One region of the Moritella yayanosii genome, then DNA from elsewhere that is predicted to be linked to it. Evidence: predicted binding sites of a transcription regulator. Region 1 holds the regulator's gene; each other region holds the start of a gene.
What was found. The regulator MetJ, encoded in region 1, represses methionine synthesis genes. The targets are predictions, from matches to a motif close to TAGACGTCTAGACGTCTA.
Positions count from the first base shown of each region.

Region 2: metK (methionine adenosyltransferase) is a predicted target of MetJ. The motif match lies at 3,011-3,028, and genes of this name have one in related genera.
Region 3: metN (methionine ABC transporter ATP-binding protein MetN) is a predicted target of MetJ. The motif match lies at 3,312-3,329, and genes of this name have one in related genera.

Region 1 covers NZ_LS483250.1:2,884,743-2,893,343, reverse strand. Annotated here, with positions in the region: gene argS (arginine--tRNA ligase) at 1-363, opposite strand, end outside; gene priA (primosomal protein N') at 462-2,663, opposite strand; gene rpmE (50S ribosomal protein L31) at 2,897-3,109, shown strand; gene MORIYA_RS13375 (malic enzyme-like NAD(P)-binding protein) at 3,514-4,755, shown strand; gene MORIYA_RS13370 (RNA-binding S4 domain-containing protein) at 4,862-5,458, shown strand; gene metJ (met regulon transcriptional regulator MetJ) at 5,613-5,939, opposite strand; gene MORIYA_RS13360 (bifunctional aspartate kinase/homoserine dehydrogenase II) at 6,116-8,539, shown strand.
Region 2 covers NZ_LS483250.1:3,949,784-3,958,384, forward strand. Annotated here, with positions in the region: gene MORIYA_RS18380 (endonuclease) at 1-507, opposite strand, end outside; gene MORIYA_RS18385 (hypothetical protein) at 761-991, opposite strand; gene MORIYA_RS18390 (SprT family zinc-dependent metalloprotease) at 1,141-1,659, opposite strand; gene metK (methionine adenosyltransferase) at 1,796-2,947, opposite strand; gene MORIYA_RS18400 (YfaZ family outer membrane protein) at 3,527-4,063, shown strand; gene clcA (H(+)/Cl(-) exchange transporter ClcA) at 4,137-5,522, opposite strand; gene tkt (transketolase) at 5,921-7,909, shown strand; gene panD (aspartate 1-decarboxylase) at 8,131-8,511, opposite strand.
Region 3 covers NZ_LS483250.1:2,357,765-2,366,365, forward strand. Annotated here, with positions in the region: rRNA gene MORIYA_RS10890 (23S ribosomal RNA) at 1-280, opposite strand, end outside; tRNA gene MORIYA_RS10895 (tRNA-Ala) at 500-575, opposite strand; tRNA gene MORIYA_RS10900 (tRNA-Ile) at 600-676, opposite strand; rRNA gene MORIYA_RS10905 (16S ribosomal RNA) at 754-2,298, opposite strand; gene gmhB (D-glycero-beta-D-manno-heptose 1,7-bisphosphate 7-phosphatase) at 2,630-3,184, opposite strand; gene metN (methionine ABC transporter ATP-binding protein MetN) at 3,449-4,483, shown strand; gene MORIYA_RS10920 (methionine ABC transporter permease) at 4,473-5,129, shown strand; gene metQ (methionine ABC transporter substrate-binding lipoprotein MetQ) at 5,161-5,967, shown strand; gene MORIYA_RS10930 (hypothetical protein) at 6,117-7,103, shown strand; gene MORIYA_RS10940 (transposase) at 7,287-8,324, opposite strand; gene MORIYA_RS10945 (YtfJ family protein) at 8,570-8,601, shown strand, end outside.

The sequences.
Region 1 (8,601 bases):
AACCACGGTATCTGGTGCTGTGGTTTTTTGTACCGAAAGGTTATCGTCTGCAAGGGCAATATCAATCTGTTGCGCTAACCAATTTTGGTTTAAGAAGATGTTGATAAAACCAGGACCAGCGATCTCAGTACGGCTGATTAAGTCTGATTCTGGTAGATTATCAATGATTAATTGCGCTAATTCACGCGGATTCTTCTTCGCCGGTTTTGCCATCATCATTGCTAAATTTGTGGCTAAATCACCATGAGCTTTATCGCGGGTTCGATCTACTGCGATGCGAGGTTGTACATCGGCAGGAATGATTTGTTGTTCTTTTAAGATCGTAACTGTCTGCTCTAGCAGCTGTATAATATGCTCTTTCATGGGTTCTCTTAACTAGCAATGATGAATGAAATAGACCGATCATTTTAGCGTGGTTAGGGGCATTTGACTAGCTAATCAGCGGATAAATGCCGATATCCTTACAACATTTCGGTTGGATCTACGTCTAATGACCAACGGGCTTTACGTGCAGACTTTAATGCTTCTATTTTGGGCATTATTTGACGTAATAGGTGAGAGATGTGCTGACGTTGCGGACTTTGCAGTAATAGTTGTAAACGGTACTTACCCGCGCGTTTCTCCATGGGGGCAGGCATCGGCCCTAAACAAAGCAGTTGTGGATTGTGGTTATGCGCTTGAACGAGTTGTTTTATTGCGACTAAAAAGGCATTGGCATCGCTGAACTGATGGGCTTCTGCACGGAACAAGGCTTGAAAGCTATAAGGCGGTAAATTTGCCATAGAGCGGGCGTGTAATGCAGTTTGGGCAAAGTGAGAATAACCATTATTAATCAGGTCTTGAATTAATTCGTGTTCAGGATGATGGGTCTGAATGGCCACTTCACCTTGTTTGGCAGCACGTCCGGCTCGACCAGATACTTGCACAAACAGTTGCGCGAGTTTTTCAGGGGCGCGAAAATCACTGCTAAACAGGGCGCTGTCCACATCGATGAGTCCAACCAGCGTGACATCGGGGAAATGATGACCTTTGGCGAGCATTTGCGTGCCAATTAGGATCCGAAATTCTCGCTTACGCACGGCTTCTAATGATTTTTCTAAACTGCCTTTGCGGCTGGTACTATCTCGGTCAATACGAATAATCGGGTATTGTGGGAAGTGATTATTGAGCATGGCCTCTAACTGCTCAGTACCAAAACCGGCGGTCATTATTTCATTGGAATTACAACTCGGACAACGACGTGGTTTAGGAAACTGTTCGTCGCAATGATGACAATGCAATACATTGCGCGATTGATGATAGGTGTAATAGGTATTACAACGCTGACATTCTGCCATCGAACCACAGGTATGACACATGACGGCGGGTGCATAACCGCGGCGGTTGAGAAATAACAGGACTTGATTACCAGCGGCTAAATGGGTTGCCATTAATGCCATAAACTCAGCAGAGAGGCCAGAGTCTAAGGATTGATTTTTAATGTCGATCAGGTGGTGGGTCGGCATCTGGGCATTACCCGCACGTTGGGTTAGCTGCAAATGACGATATTTACCTGTCAGAGCATTGTGCAGCGTTTCTAACGCCGGGGTGGCAGAACCTAATACCACGGCAATGTTATTCCGCTGGGCTCTGACAATAGCCAGATCGCGAGCATGATAACGAAATGTTTCTTGCTGTTTTAACGACCCATCATGTTCTTCATCAATAATGATCACGCCTAAATCATGCATGGGCGTAAATATCGCCGACCGGGTACCTATCACGATACCGGCGACACCAGCTTGAGCTTCAAGCCAAGCCTCACGACGCTCCGCATCATTTAAACCAGAGTGCAAGGCGACGATAGGCACATTGAAACGACGCTTAAAGCGTGAAATTGTTTGTGGCGTAAGACCGATTTCAGGGACTAATACCAGTGCTTGTTTACCAATCTTTAATACTTTTTCGATGACATTGAGATAAACTTCGGTTTTACCACTGCCTGTTACCCCATCAAGTAGATAAGTGGCAAAGTGATTAATATCAATGGCCGCTATCGTAATTGCTTGTTCGGTATTGAGGGTGGGGCGATTATCACTAATCACCAGATTCTGGCGCCAGTGTTGCGCATCGTTATCTTGGATCTTAATGTATTCTTGGCTAATCAACCCTTTGTCTTGTAATGCTTTGATGGTGGTTGATTTTATATTGGCTAATTTTAAGTGTGATTGGGTTAACCCCGTTTCAGCCAGTAACTTGATGGTTTGTAATTGCGCAGGGGTTAAACGATTTAATTCCTGAGCCGTTAAGTCATGGGCACTATCGGTTAACTGCCAGAATGTGTAACTGTTTAACTTGGCTGATTCTAACTTTCGTAACAATACCGGTAAGGCTTGGGCGATCACTTCACCAATCGGGTAATGGTAATAATCAGCGCACCAATTGAAAAAAGCTAACATGTCAGCCGATAAAATCGCATTATCATCGAGTACATTGATAATCGGTTTGAGTTTTGCCAGCGGAAATTCACTGTCGTTTTTAGTTGCCAGCGCAATGCCAATTAATTGCTTATTCATAAAGGGCACACAGATCCGCATGCCGGGTTGAATGTGCGCATCATCAGGGTAAATATAATCAAAGGTTCTGTTTAAATGAACGGGAACGGCAACGGCGACAACGGGCATTTACTCAACTCTCTTTTACGGGCTAAATCTGTACTTCGGTAAACAGTTTACGGCTGTTAACTAGGTAATGTCTTGATATTTTCTGTTTAATGTTCTAATTGCAGTTTATTTATGCATCAGCTATTGATATTGGGGGGTAAGATCCTATATTATTCGCAGCCTAAAAATTCTATAACTTTATGTGGTGTCTGGCAGTGTTTCAGATGGCGACATAACTAATAATTGAGGTTTCTATGAAACAAGGTATCCACCCAGAATACGCAGCTATGGAAGCAAAATGTTCATGCGGTAACATTTTCTCTGTTGGTTCAACTCGCGGTAAAAACATCACGATTGACGTATGTTCAAAGTGTCACCCATTCTACACTGGTAAGCAACGTAATGTTGATACTGGTGGTCGTGTTGATAAATTCAACAAGCGTTTTGGCGCTCTTGCTGCAAAATAAGAATTGTATTTATACAAAATTTTGTAGTAACTCAAAAAGGTACCTTCGGGTGCCTTTTTTTATACCTGAAAAACAGTTTAAAAAAATTATAAAATTTAGATTTTATCTCCGTAATTGCATTTCCGTAAAAATGTTCTTCTAAAATTAGCAGTCTATATAAAAATAAACACTCAATATCAGTGCAAAGGTAGAATAAACAACTTAAATTACTGTAGAATTATGCGAACAATATTATTAGCTCATTTAGCGCAGTGTAAAATAAAAGTGAGCTGTGTTAAATTAAAGTTAAATATTTGCGTTACATTCGATTATTATTTAATTCCCCAACGTTGTTTCTTACACCTTAGTTATTCTCGAATTAAGGCTGTGAGTTATGTGCATTCATTTAATTCAGGATATTGAGTATGTCAGACTTTAGACAGCAAGCATTAGATTATCACGCGAACCCTAAACCGGGTAAAATTGCTATTCAACTTACTACATCAGCAGAAACCGCCGATGATCTTTCTCTAGCATATAGCCCGGGTGTCGCAGAACCAGTGCGTGAAATTGCTGCTAATCCTGACGATGCTTACAAATATACGGCTAAAGGTAACTTAGTGGCGGTGATCACTAACGGCACGGCTATTTTAGGCCTTGGTAATTTAGGCCCACTGGCATCAAAACCAGTGATGGAAGGTAAAGCACTCTTGTTTAAACGTTTTGCTGATATTGATTCAATCGATATTGAAGTGAAACACCGTACAACTGAAGAATTTATTGATACCGTCGCGAATATCGCGGATACATTTGGTGGCATTAACTTAGAAGACATTAAAGCACCAGAATGTTTTGAAATTGAAAAAGCGCTCATTGCGCGTTGTAATATTCCAGTATTCCATGATGATCAGCACGGCACTGCAATCGTAACCGCTGCGGGTATGATTAATGCGCTAGACATTCAAGGTAAAGACATCGCGGAAGTGATTATTGTTTGTATGGGCGCTGGTGCAGCGGCTATTGCATGCATGGAGTTGTTGATTTCATGTGGCGCACAACGTGAAAAAATCTACATGTTAGACCGCAAAGGGGTGATCCACACTCGTCGTGATGACATTAACGAATATAAGCAACGTTTTGCTAATAATACCGACAAGCGTACATTGCAAGATGCAATTAACGGTGCTGACGTATTTGTTGGTGTATCTGGCCCCAATGTATTGGCTGCTGACGATGTTAAATTAATGGCCGATAATCCGATTATTTTTGCCTGTTCGAATCCGGATCCAGAAATCAAACCGGAATTGGCTCACGCGGCACGTCAAGATCTGATCATGGCAACCGGTCGTTCTGATTATCCAAATCAAGTGAATAACGTGCTGTGCTTCCCATTTATTTTCCGTGGTGCATTAGACGCACGTGCCAGTGTGATTAATGAAGCGATGAAAGTAGCCGCTGTTCATGCGATCCGTGAGATTGCTAAAGAAGAAGTACCACAGTCTGTATTGACTGCATCGGGTGTGGAATCATTAGAGTTTGGTACTGAGTACATCATTCCAAAACCAATGGATCCACGTTTATTGCCACGCGTCGCACGTGCTGTTGCGCTAGCCGCGGTAGAAACTGGCGTTGCCCGTGTCGAACTACCTGAAAATTATATGCTGTAAACTTACTGCATAGTTTTATTAAACGCCAAAGGTTTATCCTTGGCGTTTGCATTTCTGGGCTTATACTTGTATACAGTTCTGCTATTTGCTCACATTTAAGGTTCCCATGTCTGAAGAATATGAAATTGAAGTTATCCCTGTTGTTGTCGCTGAAGAACCAATTGAACTATATAAGATCTTAAAAATCGAAAATTTAGTGACCTCGGGCAGTGAAGCGAAGAACTATATTGCAGACGGTTATGTGTATGTGAATGGTGAAGTTGAAACGCGTAAACGTAAAAAAATCATGTTTGGCGATATCATCGGCTTTAATGGTGAAGCGTATCAAGTGATGTCTGCGGAAGAACTTGCAGCATACGATATTGCTGATGAAGAAGAATTTGTTGATCCTGCGGCTTTAGAGTCTGATTCGGTAGCAAGCTATATTGCAGAACACGATGTTACTGAAGACGATTTCACCGAGAACAATACTGTTGAGCAAGGTGTTACTGACGTTCACGCTGTAGACGAAGCGGTTGTTGAAGCTGTATTTATTGCACCAATGCCAGTTGCTAAGCCTGCTGTCGATAGCATCCCTGCAGATATCTGGGAACAGCCTGAAAAGAAGAAAAAGAAAAAAGCTGAAGCTAAACCAGTAACAGTAGCGGCACCGAAACCAGTTGAGAAAAAGAAAAAAGGCCGCGCGGCACCGTTTAGTTTTTAGATTTTACGTTAAGGTATTAGCAACAATGCGCGTCTAGATAGCGCATTGGTTACAGATTAGATCAAAACAGGCTCCTATTATTGGAGCCTGTTTTATAAAAGGTGCGCCTGTTTTATTTTCAGTCGTTGTTTATTTGGCACTCGTTATTTAATGACTAATCATCTTGCTCTAAATAATCATCGATATTGATACCCAGTGCTAACATCTGTGCTTTGGCTTCTGCGGGGATGTTGTCTGGTTTGTCTTTGCCTAAATCGTCATCAGCCGGTAATGGCTGACCCGTGTAAGCATGTAAAAATGCTTCGCATAACAGTTCACTGTTAGTCGCGTGACGTTGATTATTAATCTGACGGCGAGTTCTTTCATCTGTAAGTACTTTGAGTACTTTCAGAGGGATTGAAACAGTTATCTTTTTAACCTGTACACTCTTTTTCCCATGTTCTGCATAGGGGCTAATATACTCGCCGTTCCACTTTGTCATTTTTGACCTTTGTGTAAATTATTATTTAATGAATAAGTGACAAGTTTACCTTTGAATTGGATTGTTGGCAATCAGTATGTAAAGAGCTCTAGACGTCTATTGACCTGTGGCAACCTAATAGTGTATGTTTTGAGTTACAGGTAATACGTTAATTGATATTAAGTTCGGGAGAACGCATGGACGCAATTAAGCGCAGTATTCATAAATTTGGTGGCAGTAGTTTAGCGGATGCCACTTGTTATCGCCGTGTGTTGGCGATTATTAGCGAGCATACGCAAGCCCGCGATCTGATTGTTGTTTCTGCAGCAGGTAAAACCACCAACCAATTATTAGAGTTATTACAATTGGCTGCAGATGGTGATCAAGCTGCGTCTGAGCGTCTTATTGCCACGTGTGAATATCAAGCCAAGTTAATTGCGGAATTATTAGCAGATGACTTATGTATACAACTCACTGCTGCGCTGCAAGATGATATTCATACCATAGGGCATTTATTAGAAGCTCATCTTGATGTTTATGCTAAAAACCAAATCCTTGCACATGGGGAAGTATGGTCAGCCCGATTATTAGCGGCGTTACTGAGTCAAAGTGAACTACCTGCCAATGATTTAGATTCTCGCCTGTTTTTAACCACGGAATTAGCCGCGCAACCTGTGGTTGATGAAATGGTGTCTCGCCAAAAATTAACTGCGTGTTTAGCGAACCTACATAACCGTGTTGTGGTGACCGGTTTTATTGCTGCGGATGGACAGCAGCGAACCATCACATTAGGACGTAATGGTTCGGATTATTCTGCAACCTTGTTAGGCGCATTAGTCGATGCTGAGCAAACGACGATCTGGAGTGATGTTGCCGGGATATTTAGTGCTGATCCACGTCGGGTAAAAGATGCTGAGTTACAAACTAAACTGTCACTCGACGAAGCAGCAGAACTCGCGCGTTTAGGTTCACCAGTATTACATGCACGTACATTACAACCTGTGGTTGAGAGTAAACAACATGTCCAACTGCGCTGTAGTTATACTCCTAGCGAAGGCTCAACCCAGATCCACCGTCGTTTACCCAAAGGTAAGGGCGCTAAAATCGTTACCTCGATTGATGATCTGCACTTAGTCGATATTCAATTCGATCAGCATGCTGACTACCAACAACAATACAATCAGTTGATTACTTTGCTTGCACAGCAACAATTATCCCCTATTTGTATAAAACGTCGTCCCACAGAGCATGTGGTGCGATTAGGCTATACCGCTGAAATTGTCGAGTTTGCACTCACGACATTACAGACATACCAACTGCAGCAACCGCAGATTCTCGCTATTAATCTGCTGAGTGGTTTTTGTATGGTGGCGCTGGTCGGTTCTGGTGTCACTGAAAATGCGTTACAGTCACATCAGTTTTATCAACTGATCTCAGAACACAATCTGACGTTTGTACAAACCGGTGATAATCGTTTAAGTATTTGTGCAGTATTGCAAAAAGTAGTACTCGAACCATTATTGAAAGAATTACACACCGCGTTATTTAAACAGCCAAAACGCATTGGTGTGGTGTTATTTGGTAAAGGTAATATTGGCGCTGGTTGGTTATCTCTGTTCGCTAAACAAATGCATAAAGTACCTGAACAACAAAATGTAGAACTGTGTTTATGCGGTGTATATGGATCGCAGGGTGGGCTATTAGACTTTAATGGTCTGGATGCCGCGACGGTACTTGACGACTTCCAACCTGAAGCGTTTGTTTGGGAACAGCTATTATCTAATCTTGCATTGCACCCGTTTGATGAACTGGTGATTATTGATATTACCGCCAGTGAAGCAATCAGTTATTATTATCCTGAATTTGCTCAACATGGTTTCCACCTGATTTCCGCCAATAAATTTGCTGGCGCAGCGAGCAGCGAGTTTTATAATCGGGTTAAGCAAAGCTTTAGTGATAATGAAAGCCATTGGTTATATAACGCCACGGTCGGCGCAGGATTACCGATCCAATCATCTATGGAGATGCTGCAACACAGTGGTGATCAAGTCACTGCGGTGAGCGGTATTTTCTCTGGTACCTTATCTTGGTTGTTTCAACAATATGATGGTCAAATTGCCTTCTCGCAATTAGTCGAACAAGCTTGGCAACAAGGGCTAACAGAACCCGATCCTCGTGAAGATTTATCCGGCAAGGACGTGCAGCGAAAATTACTTATTTTAAGCCGTGAAGCGGGTTATGACATGGAACTTAGCGATATCAAACTAGAGTCATTGGTATCAGCAGAACTCATGGCATTTAACGTGGATGAGTTTTTAGAACATTGTGAAGCACTCGATGACAAAATATTACATATGTTTAATAAGGCCAAAAAGCAGGGTTTAGTATTACGCTATGTTGCCCGTTTTAGCCGCAAAGCAGGAGCGCAGGTTGGCTTAGAGTTCTTAGAGCCAACCCATCCATTTGCTAACTTATTGCCGTGCGACAACATTTTCTCGATTAATAGCCATTGGTATCGTCATAACCCCTTAGTGATCCAAGGTCCGGGTGCTGGTCGAGATGTGACTGCGGGCGCTATTCAATCTGATCTTTTCCAATTATGTAAGCTGCTCGCGCGTTAATTTTGGCCTTTGCGCCTGCCGAAAACCAAACCGCATATAATTCATGTTTAAGATGAATTATG
Region 2 (8,601 bases), 1.1 Mb from region 1:
GCAGCTGCCGAATTGATTTTTTTCAGCCGTTACTTTTGAAGCAAAATTATAGTTACTGCGCAGCGCATTTACAGCGCCAATGGCAGGATAGAGATTGTACATATCCGCTTGCATGTAACGATAAGGAATATTGATTTTTTCCGCGCAGCGACGACCTTTAAAGTTTTTGCCTTTGCTATTCACGCAAGCACTATTACCTTCTCGCCATTCACTAAAGTGACGACCGAAGTTCTCCGCAGGCACCACGTGTACCCATTCTATTTTTTTTTGGCGCTTAACATGTTTGGTTGAGGTGAAACCATTGTGATCGGTGATCTTCTTTTTACTATTGAAATCAGCCAAACAATAGATAGTCAGTTTCGGTACATCATTGTAAACCTGTCGTTCAAGCATCTTTTTGGCTTTACTAAAGGATTGATTGGTTTGATTACCATTGTTAGAAGCATGAGACAAGGAAGAGAATGCTAACGCGGTTGATATAACTATAATACTAAGATGTTTTAACATTTAAGGCTGCTATAATGTAATAAAACAGCATTGTAGCATAGCTAAAACAAGACCATAGGATTGTGAAATTAGTGGGTTTACAATTACTGGGTTCATTTAATGACGACTCATACATAATACTGAGATGAGTTATTTGGGCTAGACTAGGTATTTTTCGGGTATGGAAATAGCGGTATCAAAATGAGAACTAAAAAGCAGGTATAAAAAAGAGCAGATGATAGCAACTGCTCTTTAGATTAGAGTTCTAGGTGAATTAGTTGGCGCGAGAAGCTGCGTAACGCACTGCGATATCTGAATCTAATAACATTGTTTCTTTTAACACACCTGATTTAGCTATGAAAATACGTTGAGAGATGGATAAAGCACTAAGATCAAGAGTACGAGCAATTTGCTCAGCTTGATGGGTGTTACGCTTTAAAATTGCAGTTATCAGTTTTTCCATTTCATAATCGGTTGATCTTGCAGTATCTAACGTTTGAGTCATAACCTAGTTCTCTTCACAATGGTATGTATGGCGTCATTTTATCTGATGACTTTAGATAAATACACCTATATAGGTTAATTTTTTAGATAGTTATATAACAAATAGTCACATTTATAGGTTTAAGTTAACTGATTGTTATTAAATAGTATTTAATGCTTTATGATTAAACTTTGTTTGCATAAACGACAAGTATATTTGATATTGTCCCGTATAATTTTATGGTGACGACGAATAGTTAGTTGATGGTCTGCACACTGACAAGCATAGGTAAAGGTTTTACCTTTTACATTCGAGACATCGTATTGATGTGTTGTTTTGGCTGTGAGGTTAAATATTTGATTCATGATTTGTTGCCACTCTTTACCATGCGGCTTAGTACGACCATAAAGTTGATAAACTAATAAATGCGCCACTTCATGAGGGACTGTATGCGTTATAAAATGCTGCTGGTTTTCTTGCAATAAAACAGGATTAAAGCGTAACTCATTGGTTTGTAATCGCGCACTGCCGGCTGCTTTGCCACGTTGCTTGAAATTAATATGAGGGCGAGGAAAGGTTCTATTTAAGCGTAACTCAGCGTGTTGATAGCAAGTTGCTATCTTAATTAAAACTAACTGTTCAATGGTTTGTGAACTGTCATGTTGTTGCTGGGATATATCATCAAGCATAGTTTTGTCTAATGGCAGGCTAAAGGTTATCTACAAATAATCTATAAAAAAGGCGCTTTGGTTATATCACCAAAAGCGCCTTTACTATTAACTAACAACTATTAACTAGCAAGAGCTAACTAAAAGCTAATGTTAATTAAATACCTGCTGCATCACGTAGGATTTCAGCTTTGTCAGTCGCTTCCCAAGGGAATTCGCTACGACCAAAGTGACCATAAGCCGCTGTACTTAGGTAAATAGGGCGCATAAGATCGAGCATTTCGATGAGACCGTGTGGACGTAATTCGAAATGTTCCCGTACCAATTTAATCAGTAGTTCTTCGCTTACTTTACCCGTACCGAACGTTTCAATACTGATCGACGTTGGCTCGGCAACACCGATTGCGTAAGACAGTTGTAATTCACAACGGTCAGCCAGGCCAGCTGCAACGATGTTTTTAGCGACATAACGAGCTGCATATGCTGCGCTGCGGTCTACTTTTGATGGATCTTTACCAGAGAACGCACCGCCACCGTGACGAGCCATGCCGCCATAGGTATCGACGATGATTTTACGACCCGTTAGACCACAATCACCCATTGGGCCACCGATAACGAAACGACCGGTTGGGTTAATAAAGAATTTAGTTTCTTTATTTAACCATTCCGCAGGTAATACTGGCTTAATAATTGTTTCCATAACGGCTTCAACTAGATCTGCTTGTTTGATATCTTCTGAATGTTGTGTTGAAAGAACCACTGCATCGATACCAACAATTTTGCCGTCATCATAAGCAAAGGTGATTTGGCTTTTTGCATCTGGGCGTAACCAAGGAAGCGTACCGTTTTTACGTACTTCAGCTTGGCGTTTAACCAATCTGTGTGAGTAAGTGATCGGAGCAGGCATTAACTCTTCAGTTTCATTGTTTGCATAACCGAACATTAAACCTTGGTCACCCGCGCCTTGCTCTAGCGGATCATCACGGTCAACACCTTGGTTGATGTCTGGAGATTGCTTACCGATGGTGTTTAATACTGCACAAGAGTCGGCGTCAAAACCCATTTCTGAGTTGACGTAACCGATTTCACGTATTGTTTTACGGGTGATTTCTTCGATATCAACCCACGCGTTAGTCGTTACTTCACCGCCAACCATAACCATACCGGTTTTAACATAAGTCTCACAGGCTACGCGTGCTTTCGGGTCTTGAGCGATGATTGCATCAAGTACAGCATCGGAGATTTGGTCTGCAATTTTATCAGGATGACCTTCTGATACTGACTCAGAGGTAAACAAGTGTTTAGCCATGGTTTTAATTCTCTCTTAATTTAAACACAATAGACGTGATGTACGTTTATATGTGTAGAAGTTTTAACATCTAGACGGCTATTCTAAACTATTTTGTCAGTATTAAGATAGACCCTAATTCATATTAATTTTGTATATGGTTTAAAAGCATTCTTTTTAACGGATATTATTTATGTATATATGTTATAAACGGGCAATATGCAGTAGCATAGAACGAAAGTATTAAAAGTATGAAGTGATGAGTTTTTAGCTGAAAATAAATAACCGTTCACTATCATTAAATATATACCCAAGCTACTTCAAGATGCACAATCAGCAAACCGAATGAAGAGTATATTCAAGGCATGAAGTCGAGGATTTAGTTATTCTAAATCAAGACGTCATAACGCCGAAGATGCCTTCGTTCGGCTTGCCCTGTGGGAGGCGAGCAGGAATAGCAGCACTGCGTTGCAATATTTGAAAATGGAATAACCATTATCTACATATAGCGCCTTGTTTTGATATCCCTGCTCGTCTCTGATATAGCATCTTGAAGTAACTTGGGTATAACAACACTCATTTGCCATTGGGAATTATAAAGTGTCATTGAAAAAATCATTAGTTATCACTGCCGCATTACTTGCTAGCTTTAGTAGTGCTGCATCAAATGTCTCACTCGCTTTCAATAACGACAATATTATTTTGGGTTATGATATTGAGATGCAAGAAGCACTTAAGCTAAAAGGTGACTACCTACAGACTATCGACAATGGTTATACCTTAGATACAGGTCTTTATGCGTTTCAAGATGCGGGTGCTACATTCTTTGAACTCGGCGCTAAAGCAATGAGAATGGATAACGACAATGGTGATGGCTATGCATTAGCATTTGGTGGCTTAGCTGGTTTACGCTTAACTGAAGAATTTAGCTTGGAGGCTGAATTCCATTTTAGCCCTGAAATATTGGCATTTGGTGATACAGAGAACTACACGCAATGGATCGTTCGTGCTGAGTATGCTGTTATGCCTACTGCACATTTCTTTGTTGAATATAATCACACCACGGTTGAATATAAAAAGATGCCAGATGAACGTTTATCAAGCGACATATTATTTGGCTTGAAATGGGTTTTCTAGTTATCATTTGAAACAGTAAGAATACAAAAAAGCATCGTTTTCGATGCTTTTTTGTATCTATAAATAAGTGTAACTAGGTAGTCGAGTTATCTATTGCTTTATGATCGCGTATGGATAATTTCAGTAATTCAGAATATAGTGGTTTGCCCCCTAACGCTTGAGCGATAAATGTTGCACCTAAGCAAGTCATCAGTAACGGTAAAATAAGTGCATAGTTATCGGTCATTTCCACCACTAAAATAATACCGGTTACAGGGGCTCGCACCGTTGCAGCAAATAATGCGCCCATACCGGCAACCGCATAAACTGCGGGTTCGGCAACAAATCCGGGGAATAAATCAGCAGCTATCACACCGTATGCCAAACCAAACAAAGTGCCTAATGTCAGCATCGGGGTGAATACGCCGCCTGGGGCTCCGGAAGCAAAACAAGCGACAGTTCCCAGTAATCGCACCATGAACAACCCAACCAAAAGCAGCCAGGTCAAAGGGTCCTGAATTATACTGGTAATTAGTTCGATACCACTGCCCGCTGCATCTGGCAGCAAGATTTGTAATAAAGTAAAGATACTGCCAAACAAGACCCCAGTCATGACAATGCGGCTGAGTTTATTATCTTGGTGATGCTTTAAGTGTTTCGTTGCACTTAATATCCAATGGTTAAAACCCACGCCAATAAAGCCAAAAAGAGTACCCAGAAGCAGAAATAACCACAGAGAAGTTAAAGGCGGCACGGTAAAATGGGGAATGTGCATCACGGCTTGTTGACCATGAAATGAGCGCATTACAATAGTACCAATAGCTGCAGCAAGGGTAACGCATTTTATTGACGTGATGTTGTAACGAAACTGCGGACGCATCTCTTCAATGACAAAAAGAATGCCTGCTAAAGGTGCGTTAAAGGCTGCTGCAAGGCCCGCCGCAGCGCCTGCTGCTGTGAGAATATGAGTTGCATGTGCATAGCGTTTGGCTGTATCTGACAACATGCGGCCAATTGCCCCTCCAATCTGAATTGAAGGTCCCTCTCGACCTAATACCATTCCAGATCCTATCGCCAGAGTACCAGCAATAAACTTTACTGGCAGCACGCGGCGCCAGCGAATATCGTAAATACCATCAAGCGCCCCTTCGATATGAGGGATGCCACTGCCTGACGCTTCGGGTGCAAAACGCCGTGTTAACCAAAATGCAAAGCCCGTCATGATCCCTCCGAGCAGCATTAGCAGTAATACCTTCACAAACAGCGGCCCTGATAACTGCTCAAATAAAAGCATTCGATGCGCATTGACCCATAATATTGCAGCCTCAAAGAGGGCGATAATCAACCCTGTTAAAGCGCCGACACCAGCAGAAAGTGCCAGTAATACGATGTAGTCATGTTTTGTCGAAAGTAGTTTCGGGGTCGTACGATGTTTAAGAAGACCACCTTGAAAAAATCTGAAATTGGGGGATTTAGGCATGTGTGTGTAGAACCTGAGCGAATCTAATGGTAGAAAAATAAATAACAAATCATTATAGTCAATAATGAGTAGGTTGCATAGCAGATACTGCCCTGTTGCTAGCTAATTATGCTAATAAAGCTAATTACGGACTAAAAAGTGTTAATACGTGTCATGCTCACATAATTACCAATAAAATAATGAGTTTTATTCATTTGAGCGGTAATATGATTTCATTTGAAACCATCGTTGGTTGGTTTGAAGTCTGTATGTATAATACAGACTTGGTTTAATTTAAATTAATTAATCGAAAATTCAAGAAACATAAATAAACTAAAGAAACTTGTTATACATAAGATAATTTTATGACAATATAACAGCTTAAAAGTATTTTAAACTAATCTCTGCAGGAGCAAATTATGCCATCTCGTCAAGAGCTAGCGAACGCGATCCGTGCCCTAAGTATGGACGCGGTTCAACAAGCAAATTCAGGCCATCCCGGCGCACCAATGGGCATGGCAGATATTGCCGAAGTATTATGGCGTAAGAACCTAAACCATAATCCAGCAAATCCAAACTGGGTTGATCGTGACCGCTTTATTCTGTCTAACGGTCATGGTTCAATGCTTATTTACTCACTGCTACACCTAACCGGTTACGCACTACCAATTGAAGAATTGAAGAACTTCCGTCAATTGCATTCAAAAACTCCTGGTCACCCAGAGTACGGTTATGCACCTGGTATTGAAACCACGACTGGTCCACTCGGTCAAGGTATCACTAATGCTATAGGCATGGCGATTGCTGAAAAAACCTTAGCAGCACAGTTCAATAAACCAGAACATGAAGTTGTTGATCATTTCACTTACTCTTTCTTAGGTGATGGCTGTCTAATGGAAGGTATCTCTCACGAAGCATGTTCACTTGCTGGCACATTAGGCTTAGGTAAACTAGTTGCATTCTGGGATGACAACGGTATTTCAATTGATGGCGAAGTTGATGGTTGGTTCACTGACGATACAGTAAAACGTTTTGAAGCTTACGGCTGGCATGTAGTCTCTGTAGATGGTCATAACCCGGCAGAAATCCAAGCGGCAATCGACGCATCTAAAGCTGAAACATCACGTCCAAGTCTTATCTGTTGTAAAACAGTGATCGGTTTTGGTTCACCAAACAAAGAAGGTACGCATGGCTGTCATGGTGCTCCTCTGGGTGAAGCTGAAATCATAGCTACACGTGAAAAACTGGGTTGGAAACACGCTGCATTTGAAATTCCTGCAGATATCTATGCTGAGTGGGATGCCAATGAAGCTGGCGCACAAGCGGAAGCGGCATGGAATGAAAAATTTGCGGCTTATCAAGCGGCATATCCAGAACTAGCTGCAGAATACCTACGTCGTACTTCTGGTGAACTACCTGCAGATTGGGAAACAAAAACAACTAATTACATCAAACAGTTACAAGTTGATTCTGTAAAAATAGCCACACGTAAAGCATCGCAAAACTGTATCGAAGAGTTTGGTGCAATGTTACCAGAACTACTCGGTGGCTCAGCTGATCTAGCACCATCTAACTTAACTATGTGGTCTGGTACTAAAGCGATTACTGCTGATGACGCATCTGGTAACTACTTGCATTATGGTGTACGTGAGTTTGCTATGACGGCAATCATCAATGGTATGTCTTTACACGGTGGTTTAATGCCTTACGGTGCAACATTCCTGATGTTCATGGAGTATGCGCGTAATGCAATGCGTATGGCTGCATTAATGAAAATTCAGAACATCCAAGTTTATACTCATGACTCAATCGGTCTAGGTGAAGATGGTCCAACTCACCAGCCAGTAGAGCAAGTTGCAAGTCTACGTTTAACACCAAACATGAGCGCATGGCGTCCATGTGATTCTGTTGAATCTGCGGTAGCATGGAAATATGCAATCGAACGTAAAGACGGTCCAACTGCACTAATCTTCAGTCGCCAAGGTCTAGCACCTATGCCGCGTACTGATGCACAGTTAGCGAACGTTGTTAAAGGTGGTTACACGCTAGTAGATTGTGATGGAAAACCAGAAATTATCCTTATCTCTACCGGTTCTGAAGTTGAACTTTGTACGAAAGCAGCGGCAGAACTAACAGCGAAAGGCCGTAAGGTTCGTGTTGTATCTATGCCTGCTACAGACGTATTTGACAAGCAAGATGCGGCATACCGTGAATCTGTGTTACCGTCTGACGTTGTTAAACGTGTTGCGGTGGAAGCGGGTATCGCTGACTTCTGGCACAAATACACTGGCTTTAACGGTAAGATCATCGGCATGACAACATTCGGCGAATCAGCACCTGCTGACCAACTGTTTGAAATGTTCGGTTTCACTGTGGCTAACGTGGTTGCAACTGCTGAATCACTGTAATTTAAGTACTGTGTGTTGATAACATAGCACACAGATTTAATGTGTTACGGTAACGATAAAAGAGCGCATCGCGCTCTTTTTTATTGTCTGTAATTTATTGACGGTAATAGTGAGTTATTTACAGTAATAGAATTTAATACATTATCGGCTAGATGGTAGATGCCAGATACAAAAAAACCAGCATAACGCTGGTTTTTCATTATTCCGTATCGGTTTGCTAACTAGGCAACCTGTACTGGAATATCGTTACTGGTACGAACGATGTCATTAACTTGATTAAGATAAACAAGCGAAGGTTTATGCTGTTTCGCTTCTTCATTGTCCATACGTACGTATGCACAGATAATGATACGATCGCCTACTGCTGCTTTACGCGCTGCAGCGCCGTTCACTGAAATGATTTTTGAACCGCGTTCGCCAGCGATAGCATAAGTTGAAAAGCGCTCACCATTATCAATGTTATAGATATCGATTGCTTCATATTCTAGGATCCCTGACGCATCAAGCATATCTTGATCGATTGCGCATGAACCTTCATAGTTTAATTCTGCATGTGTTACACGCGCTTGGTGTAATTTACCTTTTAGCATTGTGGTTTGCATTGTTCTAAAACCCATTCCATTAATAGTTTATGAATATACCCAAGTTACTGATTGTTCATCTTAGAGTCGCTTGGGGATATATATATACCG
Region 3 (8,601 bases), 530 kb from region 1:
CCAAACTGCTTAAGGGCTAGACCCCGTTCGCTCGCCGCTACTAAGGGTATCTCTATTGATTTCTTTTCCTCGGGGTACTTAGATGTTTCAGTTCTCCCGGTTCGCTTCGTAACGCTATGTATTCACGTTACGATACCTTACAAAGTAAGGTGGGTTCCCCCATTCGGACATCTGTGGATCAATGCTTTTTATCAACTCCCCACAGCTTAACGCAGATTAACACGTCCTTCATCGCCTCTGACTGCCTAGGCATCCACCGTATACGCTTAGTCACTTAACCATACAATCTAAAGTCGACCGTACAATTGAAATAACTAGGTATTATCTAGTTTTTTTCGCCTCAAGAATACTCAAGAACACTCTATTGTTATTGCCAAAGCAATAACGTGTTTTAAGAACTTCTTTATTTATTCAGCTTTCCAAATTTTTAAAGAGCAATTTGCTAAAAAGCAAAGATAAACAAGCGATTGCTTAGCTTTGATTTTTAACGACTGTGATGTGGTGGAGCTATGCGGGATCGAACCGCAGACCTCCTGCGTGCAAGGCAGGCGCTCTCCCAGCTGAGCTATAGCCCCACATCATAGAGTTCGTAAGAAGATTGGTAGGACTGAGTAGATTTGAACTACCGACCTCACCCTTATCAGGGGCGCGCTCTAACCAACTGAGCTACAGTCCTATCGCATTTCTTACATGCTTTTCAACTTTCTATTCAAGCAATTTGTGTGGGCACTTACAAAAATTAACAACTTTACGTAAGGAGGTGATCCAGCCCCAGGTTCCCCTAGGGCTACCTTGTTACGACTTCACCCCAGTCATGAACCACACCGTGGTCATCGCCCTCCCGAAGGTTAAGCTAATGACTTCTGGTGCAGCCCACTCCCATGGTGTGACGGGCGGTGTGTACAAGGCCCGGGAACGTATTCACCGTGACATTCTGATTCACGATTACTAGCGATTCCGACTTCATGGGGTCGAGTTGCAGACCCCAATCCGGACTACGACGCACTTTGTGGGATTCGCTTACCATTGCTGGTTTGCAGCCCTTTGTATGCGCCATTGTAGCACGTGTGTAGCCCTACTCGTAAGGGCCATGATGACTTGACGTCGTCCCCACCTTCCTCCGGTTTATCACCGGCAGTCTCCTTAGAGTTCCCACCATTACGTGCTGGCAAATAAGGATAAGGGTTGCGCTCGTTGCGGGACTTAACCCAACATTTCACAACACGAGCTGACGACAGCCATGCAGCACCTGTCTCATAGTTCCCGAAGGCACCAATCCATCTCTGGAAAGTTCTATGGATGTCAAGAGTAGGTAAGGTTCTTCGCGTTGCATCGAATTAAACCACATGCTCCACCGCTTGTGCGGGCCCCCGTCAATTCATTTGAGTTTTAACCTTGCGGCCGTACTCCCCAGGCGGTCTACTTAATGCGTTAGCTTAAGAGCCCAGTTCTCAAGGAACCAAACTCCGAGTAGACATCGTTTACGGCGTGGACTACCGGGGTATCTAATCCCGTTTGCTACCCACGCTTTCGCATCTGAGCGTCAGTTACTTGCCAGGTGGCCGCCTTCGCCACTGGTATTCCTTCAGATCTCTACGCATTTCACCGCTACACCTGAAATTCTACCACCCTCTCAAGAACTCTAGTTTGCCAGTTCGAAATGCAGTTCCCAGGTTGAGCCCGGGGCTTTCACATCTCGCTTAACAAACCGCCTGCATGCGCTTTACGCCCAGTAATTCCGATTAACGCTCGCACCCTCCGTATTACCGCGGCTGCTGGCACGGAGTTAGCCGGTGCTTCTTCTGCGAGTAACGTCACAGTGATAACGTATTAAGTCACCACCTTTCCTCCTCGCTGAAAGTACTTTACAACCCTAAGGCCTTCTTCATACACGCGGTATGGCTGCATCAGAGTTTCCTCCATTGTGCAATATTCCCCACTGCTGCCTCCCGTAGGAGTCTGGACCGTGTCTCAGTTCCAGTGTGGCTGATCATCCTCTCAGACCAGCTAGGGATCGTCGCCTTGGTGAGCTCTTACCTCACCAACAAGCTAATCCCACTTGGGCTCATCTAGTCGCGAGAGCTTTCAAGAAGAGGCCCCCTTTCACCCGTAGGTCGTATGCGGTATTAGCAGTCGTTTCCAACTGTTGTCCCCCTCGACTAGGCAGATTCCCAAGCATTACTCACCCGTCCGCCGCTCGACGCCAGAATAGCAAGCTATTCTTCGTTTCCGCTCGACTTGCATGTGTTAAGCCTACCGCCAGCGTTCAATCTGAGCCATGATCAAACTCTTCAATTAAAAGTTTTTGACTGATCACCAAAATCATTACTGATAGTGATTATCAAGTCGGCTCAATGAATTCTGTACTTCAACAATAAAACCAAAGTTCTATTGTTTATAAAACTATCATCTTTCGATTTAAGTTTAATGTTCACAATTACATTGATATAATATTTGGTCATTATATCTCTGCAAGTGCTCACACAGATTGCTTGAATAAATTATTAAAGAGCATACTGAGCGGCTGTTGCCGTGTCAGTGGGATGCATTATAGGGAACGGGGGTTCATTGGCAAGTTCTTTTATTAAATAAAATTCAATCGCTCAAATAGTAGTCAACCTGTGCTGATTTAGCCGTTAACTATCGCTTTAGCCACAGATAATAGGTCTGTAAATACGCCATCTGCTGCTTCAGCACCTTTTTCACACAGAACCTTGCCTGTCGACACTAAGTAATTAGCTTTAAGCTGTAATTTCTGCCCTGCCTGAATGTCAGATAATTTGTCACCGACTAAATACGAGTTAGCAAAGTCAATATCAAGCTCTTTACCTGCACTATCTAACATCCCTGTATTTGGCTTACGGCATAAACAATCTTGCTTATAATCACCAATGCCTTTTCCCGGATGATGAGGACAATAATAAATACCATCCAGATCGACACCCCGATCGGCAAGTGACCAATCCATCCACTCTGTTAATGTCATGAATTCCTCTTCAGTATAATAACCCCGTGCGATACCAGATTGATTTGTTATTACAACTAATAGATAACCATGCGCCTTCAATAGTTGCATTGCTTCAATGCTGCCATCAATAAATTCAAAATCATCAATTTGTGAAACATAACCTTTATCTTTATTAATTACACCATCACGGTCTAAGAATACAGCTGCAGTTGCCACTATTTATTACCTTATTATCGATCATTCTAATTGCACATTATTTCACGTCATAAAAATTACGCAATCCATACCTTTTACATACAAACCTCAACTATTTAAACTACTTCAATAGAAATAAAATACATTATAGCCATCTAGATGTAAAAAAGGCCATTGACTTTGGGCAACTTAATAACTAGCATATGTATCCAGTTGTTACTCATAAAATAAGAATTAATATCTAATCTTATATATCGATTCTTATTTTTCGTTTTAGGCGTTGAAATGATCAAATTAACAAATGTCAATAAAATATTTGAAACTACAGACAAGCCTGTTTATGCCTTAAAAGACGTGAGTTTAAACGTCGAAAAAGGCGAAATATTCGGTGTGATTGGTTCATCCGGTGCAGGTAAAAGTACTTTAATACGTTGTGTTAATTTGCTTGAAACACCAACTTCAGGTTCAATTCAACTGGATGGCGTTGAACTAACACAGTTAAACAAAACAGAGCTATGTGCTGCCCGACGTCAGATCGGCATGATATTTCAACACTTCAATTTATTATCATCACGTACCGTATTTGATAACGTGGCACTACCACTTGAATTAGCCGGAATGGATAAAGCGAAAATACAAAACAAGATCATACCGCTACTCGAACTCGTTGGTTTAGAAACAAAACATAACGCCTACCCTGCTGAATTAAGTGGCGGTCAAAAACAGCGTGTAGCGATTGCACGCGCGTTAGCATCTGAACCTAAAGTTCTACTGTGTGATGAAGCCACATCAGCGCTTGATCCAACCACAACCAAATCAATTCTAGCGCTATTAAAAGATATTAATGCACGACTAGGCCTCACTATTCTGCTTATCACTCACGAAATGGAAGTGGTTAAAAATATCTGCCATAAAGTTGCGATTATTGATAAAGGCGAATTAATTGAACAAAACACCGTCGCGAAGTTCTTCGCCAATCCACAAACGGAATTGGCACAGCTATTTATTGAAGCAACGATAAACCTAGAAATTCCGGATGAGTATAAACAACGCTTGTCATTAAATAGAAAAGCAAACTCAATGCCATTAGTACGTTTAGGCTTTACAGGTAACAGCGTTGATACTGCGGTAATTTCAGAAGTAAGTAGAACATTAAACGTCGATGTAAATATTTTAAGTGCTGACATTGAATTCGCTGGCGGTATCAAATTTGGCTATATGTTAGCTGAACTGATAGGCGATAAAGAAAATACTATCGCAGCAAAGGCTTTTTTCCAACAACACGCAATTAATGTAGAGGTTATAGGTTATGTCGACTGAGCAAATGATTAATTTATTTTTTAACGCCACCCTCGAAACATTAGCCATGGTTGGTATTGCAGCGGCAATTGCATGTTTACTTGGTATGCCAACCGGGATCTTGCTACATGTAACAAAAACGAACGGTATTTTAGCAAATAAAAATTTAAATAATGCATTAAGTGTCATTGTTAATGTCGGTCGTTCAGTACCTTTCATTATTCTACTTGTGGCCATTATTCCATTTACACGCTTGATTGTCGGTTCGTCAATTGGCACAGGCGCAATGATAGTGCCATTAACCGTCGCATCAATCCCTTTCATTGCACGATTAATCGAAGGCGCATTATTGGATGTACCAGCAGGTCTGATCGAAGCGGCACAGACAATGGGCGCTACACCACTACAGATTATAATGAAAGTGTTAATCCCAGAGGCCATGCCAGGGATCATCAATAGCATCACCATCACGTTAGTAACACTGGTAAACTACTCAGCAATGGCAGGGACAGTTGGGGGCGGCGGTCTCGGCGATGTTGGTATTCAACATGGTTACATTGGCTTTAACCCGACAATTATTCTAATTACCGTTATCTTACTGGTGATCATCGTACAGATTATTCAATCCGTCGGTGAACGCTTAATCAGTAAAGTCGACCACAGATAATAAACTATAACAACTCAAGGAAATAATAATCATGGAATTTTCACTAAAGAAATTAGTATCAGTTACAGCAATTGCATCAAGTGTGCTATTAAGTGCATGTAGTGGCGACCAAGACTCAACAGTATTAAAAGTGGGTGCAATGGCAGGCCCAGAAGCAGAAGTAATTGAAATTGCAAAAAGAATTGCTAAAGAGAAATACGACCTAGATATTGAGATTGTTACATTTACAGATTACGTAACACCAAACCGTGCACTAGAAGAAGGCAGTATTGATGTAAATGCTTTCCAGCATAAACCTTATCTAGATGCGCAAATCGAACAACGTGGTTATGATATTACAGCCGTAGCAAATACATTTGTTTATCCAATTGCAGCATACTCAACATCAATCAAACACGTTGACGAACTAAAAGAAGGTGATAAAATTGCAATACCAAATGATCCAACCAACTTAGGCCGTTCATTATTACTACTTGAACAGCAAGGTATCATTGCACTTAAAGCGGGTGTTGGTATTAAAGCGACAGAATTAGATATTACTGCAAATCCATTTGGTGTTGAGATTATAAAATTAGAAGCGGCTTTATTAGCACGTAACTTACAAGACGTAACACTTGCTATAATCAACACCACATTCGCAACAAAGATTGGTTTATCACCAACTAAAGACGGTATATTCGTTGAAGACAAAGAATCTCCATACGTAAACTTGATTGTTGCACGTAATGACAACAAAGATTCTGAACAAGTAAAACAGTTCATCGCTGCATTCCAAACTCAAGAAGTCTATGACGAAGCAAATAAACTGTTCAACAATGCCATTGTAAAAGGCTGGTAATCAGTTACTTACTCGCATATGAGTTCGAATAATAGTTAAAATAATAATGATAAGGTGTGGTTGCTAACAAAAATTATTTTGTATTTTTTTTGATATCAATCACATTTTCTACCAAGCTTAATGAATCGCTATCATCAGAGATTCATTAAATGGCCCACTCTTTTTTGAACAAAGCATCTTTGTGGCCTTCTTTAACCACAAGCATAATGCTTTTTCTGTCTGTACCTGTAATGGCCTCTCGGTCTGGTGACACCGATGAACGCAACAAACTTTCCTCTGCCAAGCAAATAAGCTTACCTAATAGTGAAGTGAACTCATTTTCAATTAATTGGCAATGGACCGATCACGAAGGTAAAAACTTAAATGTAAAATCATTCTTTGATACTGATGTCGTCGAAACCTCGTTACGAGACAGCTATAAGCTTTCGTTTTCATTAAGCCATCCAATGAAAGCAATTCATACCTATTTAACTCCCCGACTTGAATTTGCGATTGAACGTATTAATTTTTACACTCCAGATGATCAAGATAAAATAACAGACATAAGATACGCATTTACAAATAAAGACGAGAGTAATGCATCACAGTTGTTTTGGCAGGCGTATAACCAATATCAAAATGATGCATTTTATCATCTCAAAATAACCCCTTGTGTACATCCAAAGAATAAAGAGCTACCTTGTGTGAGGCCTAATTACTCTCAACTATTTTATGAATATAGAGCATATCTAAAAGATATCGCGACACAGTTAGCTAAACAGCAATCACTCAGTACGGCAGTAAATAATGCACGACATTGGGTCTACGCTATCCCAGATAGAGAAGAACATAACAACAGTTTCTTCTCGCCGATTAGCGTGTTAAAAACTAATAAAGCAGACAGTGATGAAAAAGCGTTGCTATTAGCGACATTAATTAGTCAGCTCGCACCTGAGTATGAGCTATTCATGCTGTATCCATCAACTAGTATCGGCAGTGTATCTCCAGTATGGTTAACCATCGATAGTAAAAGTGGCGTAGAAGGCCAAACGATAATGATCAATCAAAATCAATATACAGTAATATCTGGCTCAAAAGTAAAGTTAGATAAAATGCTTTCTTCAAACACAACATTTATTAGCGAATCATTATATTGACCACATATTTACGTTTACTACCACATTGTCCCTGTCTCTTGATCAGATCTCACAACACCTTACCGGCGGCTAACATTTCTTTCGCTAACCGATAGCCTGACACTTAAGCTTGTAATGTATCCCTGCCTTCCCAAATCGTCGACCAACTTGCCATACCGGTTCTTTTGCTATCCGTAAAACCACCTAATTTAGCAAGGATTTATAAGCCCATTTCATATCGGGCGCGGTTTTTCCGTCATGACCTCTGACTTTATAATGTTGCTGTAATATCTTCCATTCATCTTGCTCAAATACCGTATCACAACGTTGATTTTCTATGCCTACCGCTTCATCGATAAGCCCTTTTTTTCGTAGGTAGAGCGGTAAGGTCATTACTTCTCTAAGTTGAAGCAATCTAATACCAATGAAAGCTAAAATTGATACTGCCCGCTCTAAGTTTTTTGGCTCTGTCATGCGCTGACGCTCTGCTCCTGCCCCGGTTTTCCACGCTTTATGGAAATCTTCTATTCGCCATCTCGCAGCATAAATATCAATGATATGTAGTGCTTGTTCCAATGTGTCTATGGGTTCGCTGGTCAATAATACCCAGCGTAATGCGTCACTCTTTCCAGTGGCATTGGTTTCTTCGGCGTAAACGACATGGATTGAACCTGCTGCCGTTTTCGCTTTGAGGGTGATTTTTGCCACTTTAACCGTTAACCGAGCGGTTCTTGCTATTCGATTAACTCGTTTACCTTTACTGTTTTTGATGCCTTTTTGTGGAATATTGGCATAAGGTATTCGAACAAAGCGTTCATTATGCAGCTGTTTATCTTGAAGATAACTCAGGATATCGGCTTCACGATCACAGACAGATATCATATTAGCCATCGTTTCACCTAACCGTTGACGACAAAAATATGAAGCGTCGGGCCATTTACCGCTCTCTTTTTCGTCAGCGTCATTAATATTATCTGGCCGACACCACCAATCTTGATGGATAAGACCTAATGTTCTTGTGCTATGGCTGTCAAGTAACATCACGGAGTGTACCCTCCAACCACGAGATTTATCGGTTGTTTTACCCAATTTACCTAGGTCTTCTGCCACCTGATGCTTATAGCTTAACGATGTTGTATCTTCGAGAGCCAGAATTTCAGGGATATCCTTAACTAAAGAAGCCGTATGTTCGAATCCTGCGACTCTAATCATCTCTGGAGAAACATTTTCATTACGTATCAATCTATAATTTCCAAGGCATGATCTGGCGATAGATTTACCGCTGATACCTGTTATTGACGTTAACAGATCAGATCATGGTTTTCCAAAAAGGTTCAATATTTGTGACTAAGAGACAGACATTGTCCTGATCAATAGAATAAGATATAAACATCATACAATTCGATACAAATCATGACTTAAATCCAGCACAACTCTCGAATTGAAACGGTTTAATACCCATTTTCATATTTAAAAGGATACTTATAATGAAAAAAATACTGACGGCTATCGCCCTCTC